One region of the Pyramidobacter sp. YE332 genome, then DNA from elsewhere that is predicted to be linked to it. Evidence: riboswitches for the same ligand, from Rfam matches in the RefSeq annotation. Region 1 holds a riboswitch; the other holds the start of a gene.
What was found. Region 1 has a riboswitch for cobalamin ahead of RAH42_RS12765 (ABC transporter substrate-binding protein). Riboswitches for the same ligand answer to the same signal wherever they lie in the genome.
Positions count from the first base shown of each region.

Region 1 (7,785 bases):
GGCTCTTTTCATTGCTCAAAGAATCCCCTGACGGTCGTCGCCCGTCAGGGATTTGTGTCGGTTGTCGTCTTCGTTTTCGCTTTTCTCCGTGTCTTCGTTTCTCCGTTGCGTTCTTAGGTTACTTGGTGCCGTCGGGACGGAGGAAGGGGCCTTTCCAGATCAGACGGCTCCACTCTTCGGGATAGGTTTTGTACTCCATGTTGGTGCCGTTCAGGCAGTATTTGGCGAAGAGACGGTTGCCCAGTTCGTTCCAGCCCTTGTGGCGGGCGACGGCGTTGCCGCAGGCGTAGTCGGTGATCAAGTCGAGAGCTTTGTCGCTCTGGCCGTTTTTGATCAGCTCGGCCGCCTGCTTTTGAATCTCGTGCGCCTTGACGTAATCGGCTTCCATGAGGGGCGTGCGGTAGTCGATGATCTCCTTGCGGATGTCCTGGTAGCGCAGTTCGGCGATGTGCTGCACGCGGATGCACTCCCACCAGGCGGACTTGGGGTCGAAGGGGCCTTTGCGCGTGCCGGTGGTGAAGGGCTCGGGCAGAGCTTTCATGCTGGCCCAGAAGGGCGTCAGATAGGTGGTGTCGGCGGCGCCGTAACCGAACCAGACGATGCCGCGCACGGCTTCGGGCAGGGTGGGATCGACCTCGCAGATCTGCACGTAGGTGTGGCGGTAGTCGTTGATGGCGCGGGGGAATTCGTTGTCGTTCCAGCCCAGTTTGATCTCTTTGCGGTAGCGGTTGGGATTGCCGTAGGGACCGGCGGCGGGGCCTTTGCTGAGGTCGAACTCGGTGCCTTCGTACCAGTCGCCGTAAATACGGAACAGGTCGGCGACGGTGACGGGTTTGTCGGGCTTGACCGACTTGGGGAAATAGTGGGCGTAGGGATCGAGTTTGAGGGAGGGTGCGAAGAGGGTGAGCGCGCGCCATTCGCGCAGCGCGGAGTAAAGGCGCAGCGTGGGATAGAACACGTCGGCGGGGCTGAAGCTCTTCATGTTCACGTCTTTGGCGTCGATGAAGCCCTGCTCGACGGCGTACTCGACCATGCCGGGAGCGTAGGCGACGTTTTCCGTATCGGTCAGGTCGAGTTCGCGCAGACGGGCGCGGTTCGCGGCCACGAAAATCTCGTCGTCGGGCACGCGCCAGGCGGCCCACATCTTGTTGCCGTAGGCTTCGACGATCCATACTTCGTCGCCGTCGGTGATCGGCATGGTCTCGCCGGCCTCGTACCAGCCGTATTCGTCGATCAGATCGCCGATGACCTTTACGGCCTCGCGGGCGGTGCCGGCGCGTTCGAGGGCGATGTCCTGAACGATATGGCAGTTCGTCATGCCGAAAGCGTTGGTTTCCATGACTTCCAGCACTTTTTCGCTGCGTTTGTCGTCGGCGGTCATCGTCATGGTCGATTCGCCCATGGCCAGTCCCTTGTCGTTGAGGAACGAGTAGCGGCTGGTCAGATACTGATTGGTCTGCGGAACTTCGGGGATTTTGCCGATCACGCCGGGATCGGCGCCGGCGTCGCAGCCTTTGCCTTCTTTGAGCAAAAAGCGCTCAGCGCCCGCTTCATGCGACGCGGCGGGAATCAGGTGCAGCTGAAACGTGTCCGACATGGAGTCGCAGGAATGCGAAACCATGGCGTGCCCCGTCGCGGACACATTCTTTCCGACGCCAAAAACGGTGCAGCCCAGAGCCGCTTCACAGGTGATTCCGATCAGAAGGAGCAGAACGCTTAAAAATTTCTTCGACATTGCATTGCCTCCTTTTCGTTTTGTGAAACAAGGTGCAATGAATCTAACATATATTTTATGAATATGTCAAGAAGCAGCGCTTCATCGTTTCCCGTTGAATAGAGACCGTACGGTCCCGTCCTTTTCACAGGGCTGTGCCGCAAACCGCGCGACGCATGTTTATGCGAGTCCTGTCCCCACGGCGCCGAAACTCTGCGTCAGTTCGCGGCGAAGCTCTTCAGCGCCGCGGCGATGCGGCGTACGCCTTCGGCCATCTGGGCGTCGGTCTGGCGCGCGAAGGTAAGGCGCAGCGAGAAGTCTTCCCCTTCGTAGTTGGGTGTGAAACACACGCCGGGGAAAAAGGCCACGTGCCAACGATCGCGGGCGCGCACGGCGAAGTCCATGGCCGAGACGCCGTCATGCAGGCGGCACCACAGGAACATTCCCCCAGCGGCGTTTCCCACGTCAGCCATCCCGTTGGGATCTGTGCGCTCATCAATCCAGTCAAAAGCTGGTAACGTCGCTTCAGATCGCGGCATAACTCGGCGACGTGAGCGTCGAACTGAGGATGTTCGAGCACGCGCGCGGCGGCGCGGTGGAGCAGGGCGGGATAACACAGCGCCGTGGCCTTGAGCGTCATCACGGCGCGCTCGACCAGCTCGTCCGGCAGCACCAGCCAGCCGATGCGCATTCCCGGCGCGATGGTCTTGGAGAGGCTGCCCATGGAGATCGTGCAGTCGGGCGCCAGCGAATGATAGGAAGGCGGCGGCGCGGCGTCGAAGCTCAGCTCGCGATAGGGATCGTCCTCGACGATGAAGAAGCCGTACCGGCGCGCGATCTCCGCGACGGCGCGGCGGCGTTCGGGCGAGGTGCAGCGCCCCGTGGGGTTCTGAAAGTTGGGGATGACATAAAAGAAGCGCGGCCGGCACTTTTGCGCCAGGCGTTCGAGCTCGTCGGGCAGCGGCCCGCCGGCATCCATGGAGACGCCTGCGAGGCGCGCGCCGGATTTGGTGAAGCAGTCCAGCGTCTCCGGGAACGTGGGCGTTTCGCTCAGCACCGTGTCGCCGGGATCGATAAATAACTGGGCGAGCAGATCGGCGCCGCCGGTGCCGCCGTTGGTGACGACGATCTGTTCCGCCCGGATGCCGGCGCCGCCGTCGAGGCGGTTCTGGCGTTCGGCCAGGGCTTTGCGCAGTTCTTCGTCGCCCTGCGAACCGGGGTAGGCGAGTATCTGCGGCTCCTCGGCGAGCAGCTCGTCGAGGACGGCGCGCAGCAGGGCGCGAGGATAAAGATCCGCCGCGGGCTGTCCTGAGTTGAAGAAGATCATGTCCTTCGCGTCGCGCAGATGAAAGGCGTCCATCATGCAGCGGCGCAGGTTCTGGGCGCGGTGACTGAGTCTGTATTCCATGGTCAGGCCTCCTGACTGGGTTTTTCAAATTTGCGCCATTATAACATTTTCATACCGGCTTGATAAATATCCAGCGGAGAAAACTCGTGGCTCTTCATGCGAACGATCCGTGCTAGAATAAAACAAAAAGGAAGACGAGCGCGGCTTGCGCCGCGCGGGATCTGATGAAAAAGGAGAGATTCTGATGACTTTGAAGAAGATCGGTTTTGTCGGGCTGGGCGTGATGGGGAGAGCGATGGCGGCGAACCTGATGAAAGCCGGTTTCGAGCTGACAGTCTATAATCGCACGAAAGCTTCCGCCGAAACGTTGCTGGCATCCGGCGCGGCATGGGCCGACAGCCCCGCCGCGGTGATGCGCGCGGCCGAGGCGGTGATCACGGTCGTCGGCTATCCGCGCGACGTGGAGCAGGTCTACTTCGGCGAAAAAGGTCTGTTCGCGGGCTTTGCTCTGGGCAAGCTGGTCATCGATATGACCACCTCGTCGCCGCTGCTGGCCGCGAAAATCGGCGCCAAAGCGCGGGAGCTGGGCGGCGAGGCGCTCGACGCGCCCGTTTCCGGCGGCGACGTAGGGGCGCGCGAGGCCAAGCTGACGATCATGGCCGGCGGCCCGGAAGCGGCGTTCAAGCTGGCGGAGCCGCTGTTCGCCGCCATGGGCAAAGAATGGAGGCTTCAGGGCACATGGGGCGCGGGGCAGCATACCAAGATGGCCAACCAGATCGCCATCGCGTCCAACATGATGGGCGTCTGCGAAGCGCTGGCCTACGCGCGCACGGCCGGGCTCGATCCGCAGTCGGTTCTGACCAGCATCTCCGGCGGCGCGGCGGGCAGCTTTTCGATGAGCAACTTGGCGCCGCGCATGCTGAAGGGCGATTTCAAGCCCGGGTTTTACGTCAAGCACTTCATCAAGGACATGGGCATCGCCCTCGACTGCGCGCGGGAGATGAAGCTCGACCTGCCCGGGCTGGAGCTGGCCGACAAACTTTACCGCCGCCTGGCTGACGAAGGCGGCGAAAACGACGGTACCCAGGCGCTGTACAAACTGTATCTTGCTTCGCGTGCCTAGTTCCTTCGCAAACGACCCCCGGCGTCGCGGCAGTGGCACCGGACGGGCCATTGGGACGCTTTCCCTGGACAATGCTGCGGGTAAGCCACGCTTTCTTTGACGCTGGGAATGAGGATTCCGGCGGTGTGCGCTTTCACAAGCCCGCTTTTCCGTTTCTTTGCCGATGCCTCATCGGAGTTGACTCGTTTTTGACTTTCAACCTCCTTCATCTCGATCCGTCTGCCCTTGGAAACACCCCAGATCCGCCCGGTCGACGTTTCACGCACCTCAACCGTCGTTTGGGCCATCCCGAGGCAATCGTCCGCCGCCGGAACGTACCGACGACCTCCGTAGGAGATCATGCCGCCGTGATCCGTCCTGCGAGATTCGCGACGCGCAAAGAGAAAATCCAAATCGACTTTTCCTTCCGGCTTCACATAAACGTCCTCTCCCTCAGCCGGATTGACGGCAAACTTCCGATTGTGCCTGGCGATGAGCTTGGGCAAAACCTCGTTGGCCGCCGTGATATCCGAGACGCCAAGCAGCCTCAGCTCCCCGGCAGCCTGTCCTGCATCGTGTTCCAAAGACGTTCGACACGCCCCTTCGCCTCCGGCGTCAAGGCAAAGATCTGCCCGATCCCAAGATCCTTCAGCCCCCGTCCGAAACAACTTAACGGCTCCTCCTTCCCCGCCTCATTCCCTTCATTTTCTTCATTCCCTTCGATCCGATCCTCATCATCCTGCGCCCGTGCCTTTGGAGAGCGGAAAATCGTATGCCGGTCGCTGTAAATCGCCATCGGCAGCCCATACCCCTCGATCCCCATCCCCAGCGCGGCGACATAGCCCGCCATACATTCGTTCTCAGTGAAACAGGCGCCAGTCACGATCCCCGTCGCATCGTCAATATAAGCGTGCAGCGTCGCACGCCCGTTCCCCCTGCCAAACCATTCAAACGACGTGGCGTCAGTCTGCCACAACATCCCCGCGGCCACCTTCCGCGGTCGAGAACGGTGAAGCTTCGGCCGCCGCCGCGCACTCTTCTTGCTCCTGATCCCCTCGTCCTTCAGAATGCGGACGACACTCGAACGACTGATCCCGATCCCCTCTCGTTCGTTCAGGCATTCCGCAAAGTGAGAGAAGTTGAAATCGTAATAGACCTCCTCATACGCCTTCAGCACCGACTCCCGAACCTCATCTCCGATCCTGCGCCGAGACGTTCTGCCGCGGTTGCCGTGAACAAGCCCCGCCGCCCCTTGAACGACGAACCTCTTTTTGATCCTGATGATTTGCCGTTGACAGAGCCCCAGCTTTTCCGCCGCCTCCCTGTTCGTCATGCGTCCGTCGACAAGCGCTCCGATAATCCTGATACGATCCAGTTCCTTTTGTGACAATGTCATTCGCTCCTGTTTCATGAACGGTATTATCTCAGAGTGACATTTTCTTGGAACAGTTATGGGGGACTTTATCACTGAACAACGACATCTCTTCTTTGTCGTCAATTGATTTTTTCACGAAGTTATATTAAACTCGCTGCATGGAAAGAATTGCGGAAAATGTGTCGCCGTTTCCCTTCCGTTCGGCGGAAACGGCGTAAATGGAATGGGGTGAAAATCCCCGCGCGGCCGGCACTGTAAGCGCGAGGTCACGCCGAAGCGCCGCCGTGGTATGGGCGCCGGGACGAAAGTCCGTCACTGTGGCTTCGCCATGGGAAGACAGGCGTGAACGCGGCAAGACCATCGTCTTCCAGAGCGCGAGTCAGGAGACTTACACATTTTCGAAAGAAGCGTTCGCCGTGCCCAAAGCGAGCGCCGAGTGCGCGTGAAAACGGACGCGCCGGTTTGTGTCCTTGCGGACGCAGCCGGCGTGTTTTTTCGTTTTCACTCTCCGGCCAAAGCGCCAAGAGCGCGGTTTTCCGCGCAAGCATACTTTGGAGGCAGACATGAAAAAGAGTTTTCTTGCGGCGTTGGCTCTGGCAGCCGTGCTCTGCGGCACGGCCATGGCGAAGGACGAGATCGTGATCTCTACGGGCGTCAACATGGTGGCGGGCAAATTCGATCCCATTCTCGGGCACGGCGTATGGGGGCCCGATATTTTTCACTGCCACCTGCTGAAGTCGGGAAAGGACAACGTGCTCGAAAAAGATCTGGCGATACGCGAGAAAATCAGCGGCGACGGTCTCAGCTACACGTATGAGATCCGCCGCGACGCAAAGTTCGCCGACGGCACGCCGCTGACCGCCCAAGACATCGTCTTCACCTACGAGAAGACCAAGGCCAGCGCTTCGGCCGCCGACCTGACGGTCATGGAGAGCGTGAAGGCCCTCGACGATTTCACGGTAGAATTCACGTTGAGCGAGCCTTCGTCGCTGTTCCCTTACGCTCTGAGCTTTGTGGGCATCGTGCCGGCGCACGCTTATCACGAAGCGTACGGCGACCGGCCGGTGTGTTCGGGAGCCTGGCGCGTCGTCGATTTCCAGAAAGATCAGCAGTTGATTCTCGAACCGAACCCCTATTATTACGGCACAAAATCGCCGTTCCGGCGTGTCACGATTCTCAAGATCGACGAAGACGCGGCGTTGGCCGCCGCTCAATCGGGGCAGCTGGATCTCGTCCTCGTCAATTCCGAGTACGCGCACTCGGCGGTGGAAGGGATGGAGCTGCTGAGCCTCGACGTCCTGGGGACGTTGGCGGTGAACCTGCCGGTCATTCCGGAGGGAACGGCCCCCGACGGAAGCAAGACGGGCAACAACGTGACGTGCGACCCCGCGATCCGCAAGGCGCTGGATATCGGCATCAACCGCCGGCAGCTGGTGGAACGCGCTCTGAACGGCATGGGCACGCCGGCCTGCTCGATTGGCAGCGACACGCTTCCTTGGGCGGCTCATATCGATTTTGAGGACAATCGCGTCGAAGAAGCCAAAAAGCTCCTCGAAGACGCCGGCTGGAAAGATACCGACGGAGACGGCATCCGCGAGAAAAACGGCGTCAAGGCCGAGTTCACCGTCACCGGCCGCAGCAACGATCTGGATCGCTACAATACGGTGGTGGCGCTGGCTGATAACGCCAAAGCTCTCGGCATCCGCATCATCGCCAGATCGGCGCCCTGGGCGGAATGCCGAAAAGCCCGCGCGGTCCCTACGTGTTGGAGCGTCGGCGCTCCCAGCCCCATGGACTTCAGACTGTATTACCATTCCTCCAACATCAACAAGGCCGTCATCAACAATCCGTCGTCCTACAGCAATCCCGACGTCGACGCGCTCATCGACCAGGCGATGCGCGCCACGGACCAGAACACGGCCAGCGCGTTCTGGAGCAAGGCCGAGGCCCGTGCCGCCGCGGACGTGCCGTTTCTGTACATCAGCCGTCCCCGGAACAATTATCTCGTCCGCAAGGGGCTACGCCTCCCCCCGCTGAATAAGATCCCCGTACGCAATCAGGGACTTTCGGTCGTCGAGAACATGAACGAGTGGTCCTGGGACGACTGAGGCTTTTCATGAAGTTCTGCCGAAAGGCGGAATTCAGCCATGCTTTCGTTTTTTCGACACAGGACAAAGGAAGGAGCTCCCGTTCCCGTGAATAAAAGCCTTCTGAAATATCTGAGCGGCTCGCTGACGCGAATGCTG
Region 1 covers NZ_CP133038.1:2,720,225-2,728,009, reverse strand. Annotated here, with positions in the region: gene RAH42_RS12790 (C69 family dipeptidase) at 119-1,735, opposite strand; gene RAH42_RS12785 (PLP-dependent aminotransferase family protein) at 1,953-3,122, opposite strand; gene RAH42_RS12780 (NAD(P)-dependent oxidoreductase) at 3,307-4,185, shown strand; gene RAH42_RS12775 (hypothetical protein) at 4,182-4,748, opposite strand; gene RAH42_RS12770 (ISNCY family transposase) at 4,712-5,575, opposite strand; cobalamin riboswitch at 5,702-5,950, shown strand; gene RAH42_RS12765 (ABC transporter substrate-binding protein) at 6,103-7,647, shown strand; gene RAH42_RS12760 (ABC transporter permease) at 7,735-7,785, shown strand, end outside.

Region 2 (7,785 bases), 500 kb from region 1:
TGAGGACCGCCGAGGCGACGGCGGAGCCGCCCTTGCGTCCCATGGCGGCGATCGAGGGCACGGCGGTGCGCGCCAGGCGTTCCTTGGACTCGATCACGTTGACGAAACCGACGGGCACGCCGACGACCAACGCCGGACGGGCCTCGCCCGCGTCGATCAGCTCGCAGAGGCGGATCAGCGCCGTCGGCGCGTTGCCGATGGCGAAGATGGCCTGCGGCGTCTCGCGCACGGCCGCCTCCATGCTCACCACGGCGCGGGTGACGCCGCGCGACGCGGCTTCTTCGCGGACGGCGGCGTCCGACATGCGGCAGACGACCTGCACGCCCAGCGTCTGGCAGGCTTTTTTGTTGACGCCGGCGGCGGCCATCATCGTATCGGTGACAATGGTCGTCCCGGCGCGGAGCGCTTCGCGGGCGCGCCCGACCACGTTCGGCGTGAAGCGCAGGTTCTTCTGGAACTCGAAATCGGCGGTCGTATGGATGACGCGCATGACCACGGGCAGGTTCTCCTCCGGTCCTTGCCACGGTTCCATTTCGGCGACGATCGTTCTCATGCTCGCCTGTTCGATCTCTTCCGGTCTCACAGCGTTCACCTCTTCTAAGGCAAAATTTCGTTTCACAGACACAGCGGCAGCGCCGCCAGCGCCAGCGTCAGCAGGCTGAGCGCGGCCGACGCGGCGACGTTCCACAGCAGCATGGACTGGGCGACGGCGCGCGGGAAAAAGCCGAAGTAATAGCCGGCGTTGGTGCGCACGAGCCGCGTGATCAGGCTCAGGCTGTTGCCGAAAAGCAGCGCGAAAACCGCCTGCGCGGTCGACAGCTCGCCCGCGGCCAGACTGCCCCCGGCCAGCGCCAGCGCCGCGGAAACGTGGGCGAAAGACGCCGCCGCCACCGCCATGGCGGGCAGGGGGAAAAAGGCGCTGCCGCGCAGCCAGAGCTGTAGATATTTTTCCGCCCATGGCACGACGAGCACGGCGAGCGCGTAGAAGAACCACGCCAGCGGCAGCGTTTTCAGCAGCTTGAAGCCGAATCTCCGCGCCGTTTCGCCGCCCGCCGCCGTTTCTTCCAGAGGCCGGTCGTCGTGTTCGCCGCGGTTGAGAATGAAAAGCTCGAGCGCGAATTTCGCCGCCGAGCGGAACAGCAGCGTCAGCGCGAAGAACGCGCCCGCCCAGCCGGCCAGACTGCACGACAAAACCATCGTCGCGACCCAGCGGCGCGCGTAGGCCGGAAAAGCCAGCAGCAGCGTGCCCCATTTGGCCGTGCGCGGCGAAATGCGCCCGCTGTCCAGCGCCGAAGCTACCACGGCGGCGCCGGCTTTCGACGAGCCGATGCTGACGGTCAGCGCCGCGCCGAGCGTAGCGCCGATGCCCCATCGTTTCAGCCAGGGCAGGGCGCGCCGCAGCGCTTTGTCCGCCAGCCCCGTGCGGACGATCAGCGCGCCGATCAGAAAACCGGCGAGAATGTCGATCGTCAGCCGCAGTTCGCCGCGGAGCAGACGCGCCCAGTCCATGGTCAGCGCCACAGCAGCAGGATCGAAAGGTATTCCTCGGCGGGGCCCAGGGCCGCGGCGTCCGTGAAGATCTTTTGGTCGGGCAGACCGGCGCGGTCGATACGCAAAATCTTGTTCCACGGGCCGGCTTCTTCCACCGTCGAGCGGAGCTGTCCACGCAGCGCGCAGGGCTTGTAGACCGCGGCGGCGTCGGCCGCTTTCAGCGCAGCGGCGATCCGTTCGCGCGACGCCGTGGCGGGGACGATGGCGAGGATCTCGCTCCCCATGGCGAGGAACGAGCCGGACTTCGCCGCGGCCAGGCAGTGCGCCGAGATGCCGGGCGTCAGCTCGAGTTCCAGTTCGGGGACGATCTGCTTCCACAGCTCGTAAAGGTAGAAACCCGTGGCGTAGAGCGTAGAGTCGCCGATCACGGGCAACACGACCGTCTCGGCGTTTTGCCAGAGAGGGCGCAGCTCTTCCAGCTGCGCTTTCAGCGCCGCGTCGCGGGATGTCGCGTCGCCGGTCATCGGAAACAACACCGGCGTCGTTTTCAGATCGGGCAGATGCGGTCGTACGGCCTGTTCGGCCACGCTGGCCCGTTCCGCATGAGAATGGGGGCTGAGCACCAGGTCGGCCCGCTCGATCAGTTTCAGCGCGCCGGCGGTGACGAGATCGGGATCGCCGGGACCGACGCCGGCAACGATAAATTTCATGGGATCACTCTCCGTAAAAAATGCGGATCAATTCCGCCCCGCCCGTTTTGAGCCCAAGCAGCGAGGGACGGCTCAGCCAGTACTCGGGGATCTGCGCGAGCTTGACGGAAGCGAGCGCCGCCGCCCACGGGCGGGCTTTGACTTCGTCGAGCGAGGCGCGGTTCATCGGCCCGTGCTGGACGAGGTAGACGTCCAGTCCCCCGGCGAGCAGCTTCATGACGCGCTCTACTCCCCAGGGAGCGACGGCGCTGCCGCGGCGGATCGGTTCGGCTTCCGCGGCGGCGTTCGCGCCTCCGGCCAGTTCGATCAGATGCGCCGCCCACGAATCGGGGGAACAGGTGTGCAGTTCCTTGGCCGTGGCTTCGACGAAGACCGACGGCGCGGGGCGGCCGCCTCGTCGCGCCGCCGCTGCCTGCCGGATTTCATCGCAGGCTTGCGCGAACTGGGCTTCCGCCGCCTGCGGAGCAACGCCGATCAGCGGCGCCAGCGCCCGCAGGTAGGCGGTGAAAGAGTCCCACGAGGGCGGATCGACGCGCATGACGGGAACTCCGGCGCGTTCGAGCACGCCGCGCAGTTCGGGATTTTGCTTTTCCACCAGCGTACGCGTCAGCACGAGATCCGGCTTGAGCGCCAGCAGCGCCTCGGCGCCGACGTTGAGGGCGAAGCGCGGCAGATCGGTGAGGCGCGATGGTTCGTCGTTTTTCGACAGCGCGATCAACCTTCCCTCGCCGCCCAGGGCGATAATGTTGTCGGTGTGCCCCGAATAGAGCGAAACGATGCGCTCGTAAGCCGTCGCCGGCGCGGCCCAAACGAACGCCATCAGAAAAATGATCAGCGTTTTTTTGAAGAAGGATGCCATGCTTTATCACCTTCGGGCGAAATGTAGGGGACGAACGGCGTGTCGTAAAGTTTTTCCAGCACGCCGCCGTCGATGCGATCCGCGCGCCCGGCGGCGATCAGTTCGCCGCCGCGGAGAGCGAGATAACGGTCGGCGCAGGACAGCGCGGCGTTGATGTCGTGGGCGACGACGATCACAGTTTTCCCGCCGGCGGCAAGCCCGCGCATGAGGCGGAAGGCATGCTGGGCCTGGCGGGGATCCATGGCCGAAGTCGGTTCGTCGAGCAAAAAGATGGGCGGATCCTGGGCCAGTACCATGGCGAGGAGCACGCGCTGCCGCTCGCCGCCCGACAGTTCGGTGACGGGGCGGAAGAGCAGCGACGCGATTTCCAGACGCTCGGCTGCCGCCTGAATGGCACGGTCGTCCGCGGGCGAGCGCCGAGCCAGCAGACGCTGGTACGGCAGACGGCCGAAACCGATCACGTCGTAGACGCTGAAAGCCGCTTTCATGACCGCCTGCTGGGCGACGACGCCGAGCAGGCGGCCGAGCTCGCGGCGAGGACAGCGCCGGATCTCGCGCCCGCCGAGCGCGAGGCTGCCCCGATAGGGCAAAAAACCGCCCAGCGTTTTGAGCAGCGTGCTTTTGCCGCTGCCGTTGGGGCCGATCAGAGCCGTCACCAACCCCGGTTCGACCGAGCCGGAAACGCCTCTGAGGACTTCGCGGTCCCCGTAGCCGGCGCTGAGATCGCGCAAACAATACGAAAGAGACGGCGCGGTCATTTTCTTTTCACCAGAATCCAGCAGAAAAAAGGGCCGCCGATCAGCGCCGTGATCACGCCGACGGGCAGTTCCCCGAGACGCTGGGCCGCTCCGTCCGCCAGCGCCGTCAGCAGAGCGCCGGCGAGGAAGCTGAAGACCAGCAGCGGCCGGTGCGAGGGCCCGATGAGGAGCCGCAGGACATGCGGCGCCACCAGCCCCACGAAACCGATGATGCCGAAACTGCTCACGCTCATGGCCGTGCCCAGCGATGCGGCGCAGAGCAGACGCCGCCGCAGTTTTTTCTCGTCGACGCCGAGCATTTCCCCCTGCCCTTCGCCGAGCGAGACGGCGTCGAGCCGTCGCCCGTAAAGCCAGGCCGGGACCAGCGTGATCGCCGCGCCCAGCCAGACCAGACGCGCCGCCGCGGGCGAAGCGCCGGAAAAACTGCCCATCAGCCAGAGCACGATCGCTCCCAGCTTGTCGTCGGCGACGGCCTTGAGAAGCGTCACCCCCGCCGAGAGCACGGCGTTGGCGACGATGCCCGCCAGCACCAGATACGCGCCGCTGCCGCCGTTTTTGCGCGCGATCAGATTGACCAGCGCCAGCGAACCGAGCGCGCCGGCGAACGCCGTCGGCGTCACCGCCAAGCGGTCGAAGAAAAATCCCACCGCGCCGCCGAACGCCGCGCCCGCGGCGATGCCCAGCGTGTAAGGTTCGGCCAACGGATTGGCCAAAAGCCCCTGCAGGACGACACCCGAGACGGCGAGCAGCCCCCCGGCTCCCGCCGCCGCGAAGAACCGCGGCAGGCGGACGGCGCGGATCACCAGCGCCTCGGCGGTCTCGCTCTCGGCGGCGGGAAGAAACGGCGAGAGCAGTTCAAAGACGCGGGAGAGTGGAATATTCCACTCTCCCTGCGTGATTCGCCACAGCGCCGTCAGAAAGAGCAGAACGCCGAGCGCCGCTCCGAGGCGGAAGTATCGCGCACGAAGTTGCGAACGCCAGCGCTCGAGATTTCCGACAGGCGACGGAGGCATGTTTACTTCATCATTTCCTTCAGGTGTTCCACGAAGGCGGCGGTAACGTTCTTGTCCTCGCCAAGGCCCTTGATGTAAGTCTCGACGGCGAAGCCTTCCTTCTTGAGGATGCTGTACCAGGACTCCGGATCGTCTTTGTCGGCCATGTCGTTGTTGGCGTGGTCGCCGGCCACGATCATCAGCGGCGAGACGAGCGTCTTCTTGTAGCCGGCTTTCTTCAGCGCGGCGACGACGTCTTCGATCAGCGGCGTGTTCTCGACGGTGCCGATGAAGAAACGGCCGTCGGCGACTTTGTTTAGGGCGACCTGAAGCTGGCTGTACATGGCGTTGGCGATATGGTGCGGCGTGCCGTGTCCCATCAGCACGACGGCGGTGTCCTTGCCGGCGAGTTTTTCGAATCTCTTCACGAGGATCGCGGCCATCTCGTCGCAGCCTTCGACGCTGGACAGGAACGTCTTGCCGAGGCGCAGATCCTTGATGCCGTATTTGCCTTTCAGTTCGCCCCAAGCTTCGACAACGTTCTTGATCTCGTCGTATTCGGCGCCGGGGATGATGTGCGTCGGCATCACGCCGACCGTAGCGAACCCTTCGTCGTTCAGCTGCGCCAAAGCCATGACGGGCGTGGGGGAACGTTCTTCTTGCCTTCGCGGGCCAGCTTGCGGCGGATGATGTTGGAGGTAAAGGCCAAGCGCACCTCGGCGCCGGGGAACGCCTTTTTGGCGGCGACGACCAGATTGTCGATCGCTTTGCGGGCGCTGGGCATGGAGGTGCCGAAAGAGGTGATCAGGATGGCCTGTTTCTCTTCCTTTTTGGCTTCCTTGGCGCAGGCGATCCCGGAGAAAGCGACGGCCACGAGGGTGACGGCGAGAATCATGGACTTAAAGGACATATTCATCAGACGACCTTTCATGAAATTTTTTTCCGAAGCTCGGGCCTCGGGAGACAAAAAAAGACACGACCCTGCGTCGTGTCCTTCCGCCGCGGCTGTCACTGGTCAGCCGCACAGGAGTTCGCCCACGCAAACATTCCCCCTTTGCAAGCTCCCTTTAAAGAATATTCTGGCTTCTCTTCATCCTCGTCCGAGTCTTCCCAATAACGCGATCAGTGACGTGCTTCGGATTTGTCCGAGTTACAGCGGCGGGGCCGCGCCGGATTTCCACCGGCTTCCTCTTTAAACGGAGTTCCATGTTCGATTGCCGTCATTATAACACGGAGTCGCAGCCGCTTCAATGAAACATAACGAAGATGAAAACGTTTTTTGCGCGGCGGAAAATGACGAAGCCCCGGCTCCGTGCCGAAGAAACGCGCCGCCGAATTTTTGGGGGCGGACGCGGCGACAAAATTCTGCAATCGGCGCTTGCCAATTTGGCGGCGAAAAATTACCATATAACCGGTGATCGAAGAAAATATCGCGTTACATTTCTCATGGAGGTGCTTCTTAATTGGAAAATTCACTGCGCCTTGAAGTGGTTACATCGCTCCGCCCCGAGGCGGTCGTCGATCTTTACATGGATGCCGGCTGGTGGGAAGAGGGCTGGAGCGAAGACGTCATCCCCGCGATGGTGGCCAATTCCTTCCGGTTCGTGGCGCTGTTCGACGGCGGCGAGCTGGTCGGCATGGGACGCGCCCTTTCCGACGGCGTCAGCGACGCTTACATTCAGGACATCGTGGTGCGCACCGATTACCGCGGTCAGGGCTGGGGGAAGAAGATCGTTTCCCGGCTTGTGAAGGAACTCCGCGCCGTCGGGATCGACTGGATCGGTCTGGTCGGCGCTCCGGGCACCCAAGCCTTTTACGAGAAGCTCGGCTTCAGCGAAATGCCCCAGTTCGTGCCCATGAAGTATCAGTGCTGAGCCGGACTGAAGACATAAAAGCATCCGTTTGCCTTGAAAAGGAGAATCGTGTAGAATTCTTGAAATGCGTCCTTGCCAGGGCGCGCCAAGCTGAGAAATGAGCCGGCCGGCGCGGAGATTCTGCCGCCGCTTTATCTGAGGAGGAAACAAATGGAACGTCTTGAAGATCTCCTGCTGGAGAGTTTGAGAAAACGCGCCGCCGCGGATGTGTTTTGGTGGGACGGGGAGTGGCTGAAGGGGCAGGCGCTGCTGGACGCCGTCGCCGCGGAACGCGAAGCGCTGACGGCGGCCGGTTTCAAAGAAGGGCAGCGGCTCATGACGCTGCTGCCCAACTGCCCGGCGCTGCTGACGTTGACTCTTGCCGTCTGGACCCTGAAAGGCACGCTGGTCCCGCTGAACATGCGCGCCGGCACCGACAATCTGCTGCCCACCATCGACCTCGTGCAGCCGTTCGCGATCGCGGTCGCGCGCGGCGACGCCAAAGCCGCAGCGGGCGTGCTGCGCTACCCCGTCGTGGAGATCGAGCCGACGACAGGCACGCTTGACAAATTCCGCGGCGTGGAACGCAAAACGACGACGTCCGACTGGGCCGTGTTCTTCACGACCTCGGGCACGACCGGCCTGCCCAAGGCCGTGCCGCTGAGCCACGAAAATTTCGTCGACAACGTGCGCTCGATCTGCAAACATTTCCCGATTTATCCGAGCGACACGATCATCTGGGCGCTGCCGAACTTCCACTCCTTCGGCCTGACGCTCTCCATGCTGCTGCCCCAATACGCCGGCGCGAAAGTCGCCGCCGTGCCCGCATTCATGCCGCCGCTGAAAACGCTCGAGGCGATCCGCGACGCCGGCTGTACCGTGCTGTTCCTCGTGCCCGCCATGCTCGAGTTCCTGAAGCGTTCGGCCGCACACAATCCCATCGAGATCAACTCGGTCCGCGCCGTCATTACCGGCGGCGACCGGCTCAATACGATGCTCGACCAGGCCAGCATGGAGCTGTTCGGCCATCCCATTCTCGAAGGCTACGGCACGACCGAGTGCTCACCCGTCGTCACCTTCAACAACGACGAAAAGACGCGCAAGCTCGGCACCATCGGTCCC
Region 2 covers NZ_CP133038.1:2,218,202-2,225,986, forward strand. Annotated here, with positions in the region: gene RAH42_RS10455 (precorrin-8X methylmutase) at 1-592, opposite strand, end outside; gene RAH42_RS10460 (hypothetical protein) at 616-1,509, opposite strand; gene RAH42_RS10465 (precorrin-2 C(20)-methyltransferase) at 1,512-2,201, opposite strand; gene RAH42_RS10470 (ABC transporter substrate-binding protein) at 2,206-3,021, opposite strand; gene RAH42_RS10475 (ABC transporter ATP-binding protein) at 3,033-3,791, opposite strand; gene RAH42_RS10480 (iron ABC transporter permease) at 3,815-4,831, opposite strand; gene RAH42_RS10485 (sirohydrochlorin cobaltochelatase) at 4,834-5,445, opposite strand; gene RAH42_RS10490 (sirohydrochlorin cobaltochelatase) at 5,427-5,726, opposite strand; cobalamin riboswitch at 5,862-6,053, opposite strand; gene RAH42_RS10495 (GNAT family N-acetyltransferase) at 6,274-6,684, shown strand; gene RAH42_RS10500 (AMP-binding protein) at 6,835-7,785, shown strand, end outside.
Region 2: it holds a riboswitch for cobalamin, as region 1 does, so the genes downstream of both, RAH42_RS10490 (sirohydrochlorin cobaltochelatase) here and RAH42_RS12765 (ABC transporter substrate-binding protein) in region 1, are expected to answer to the same signal.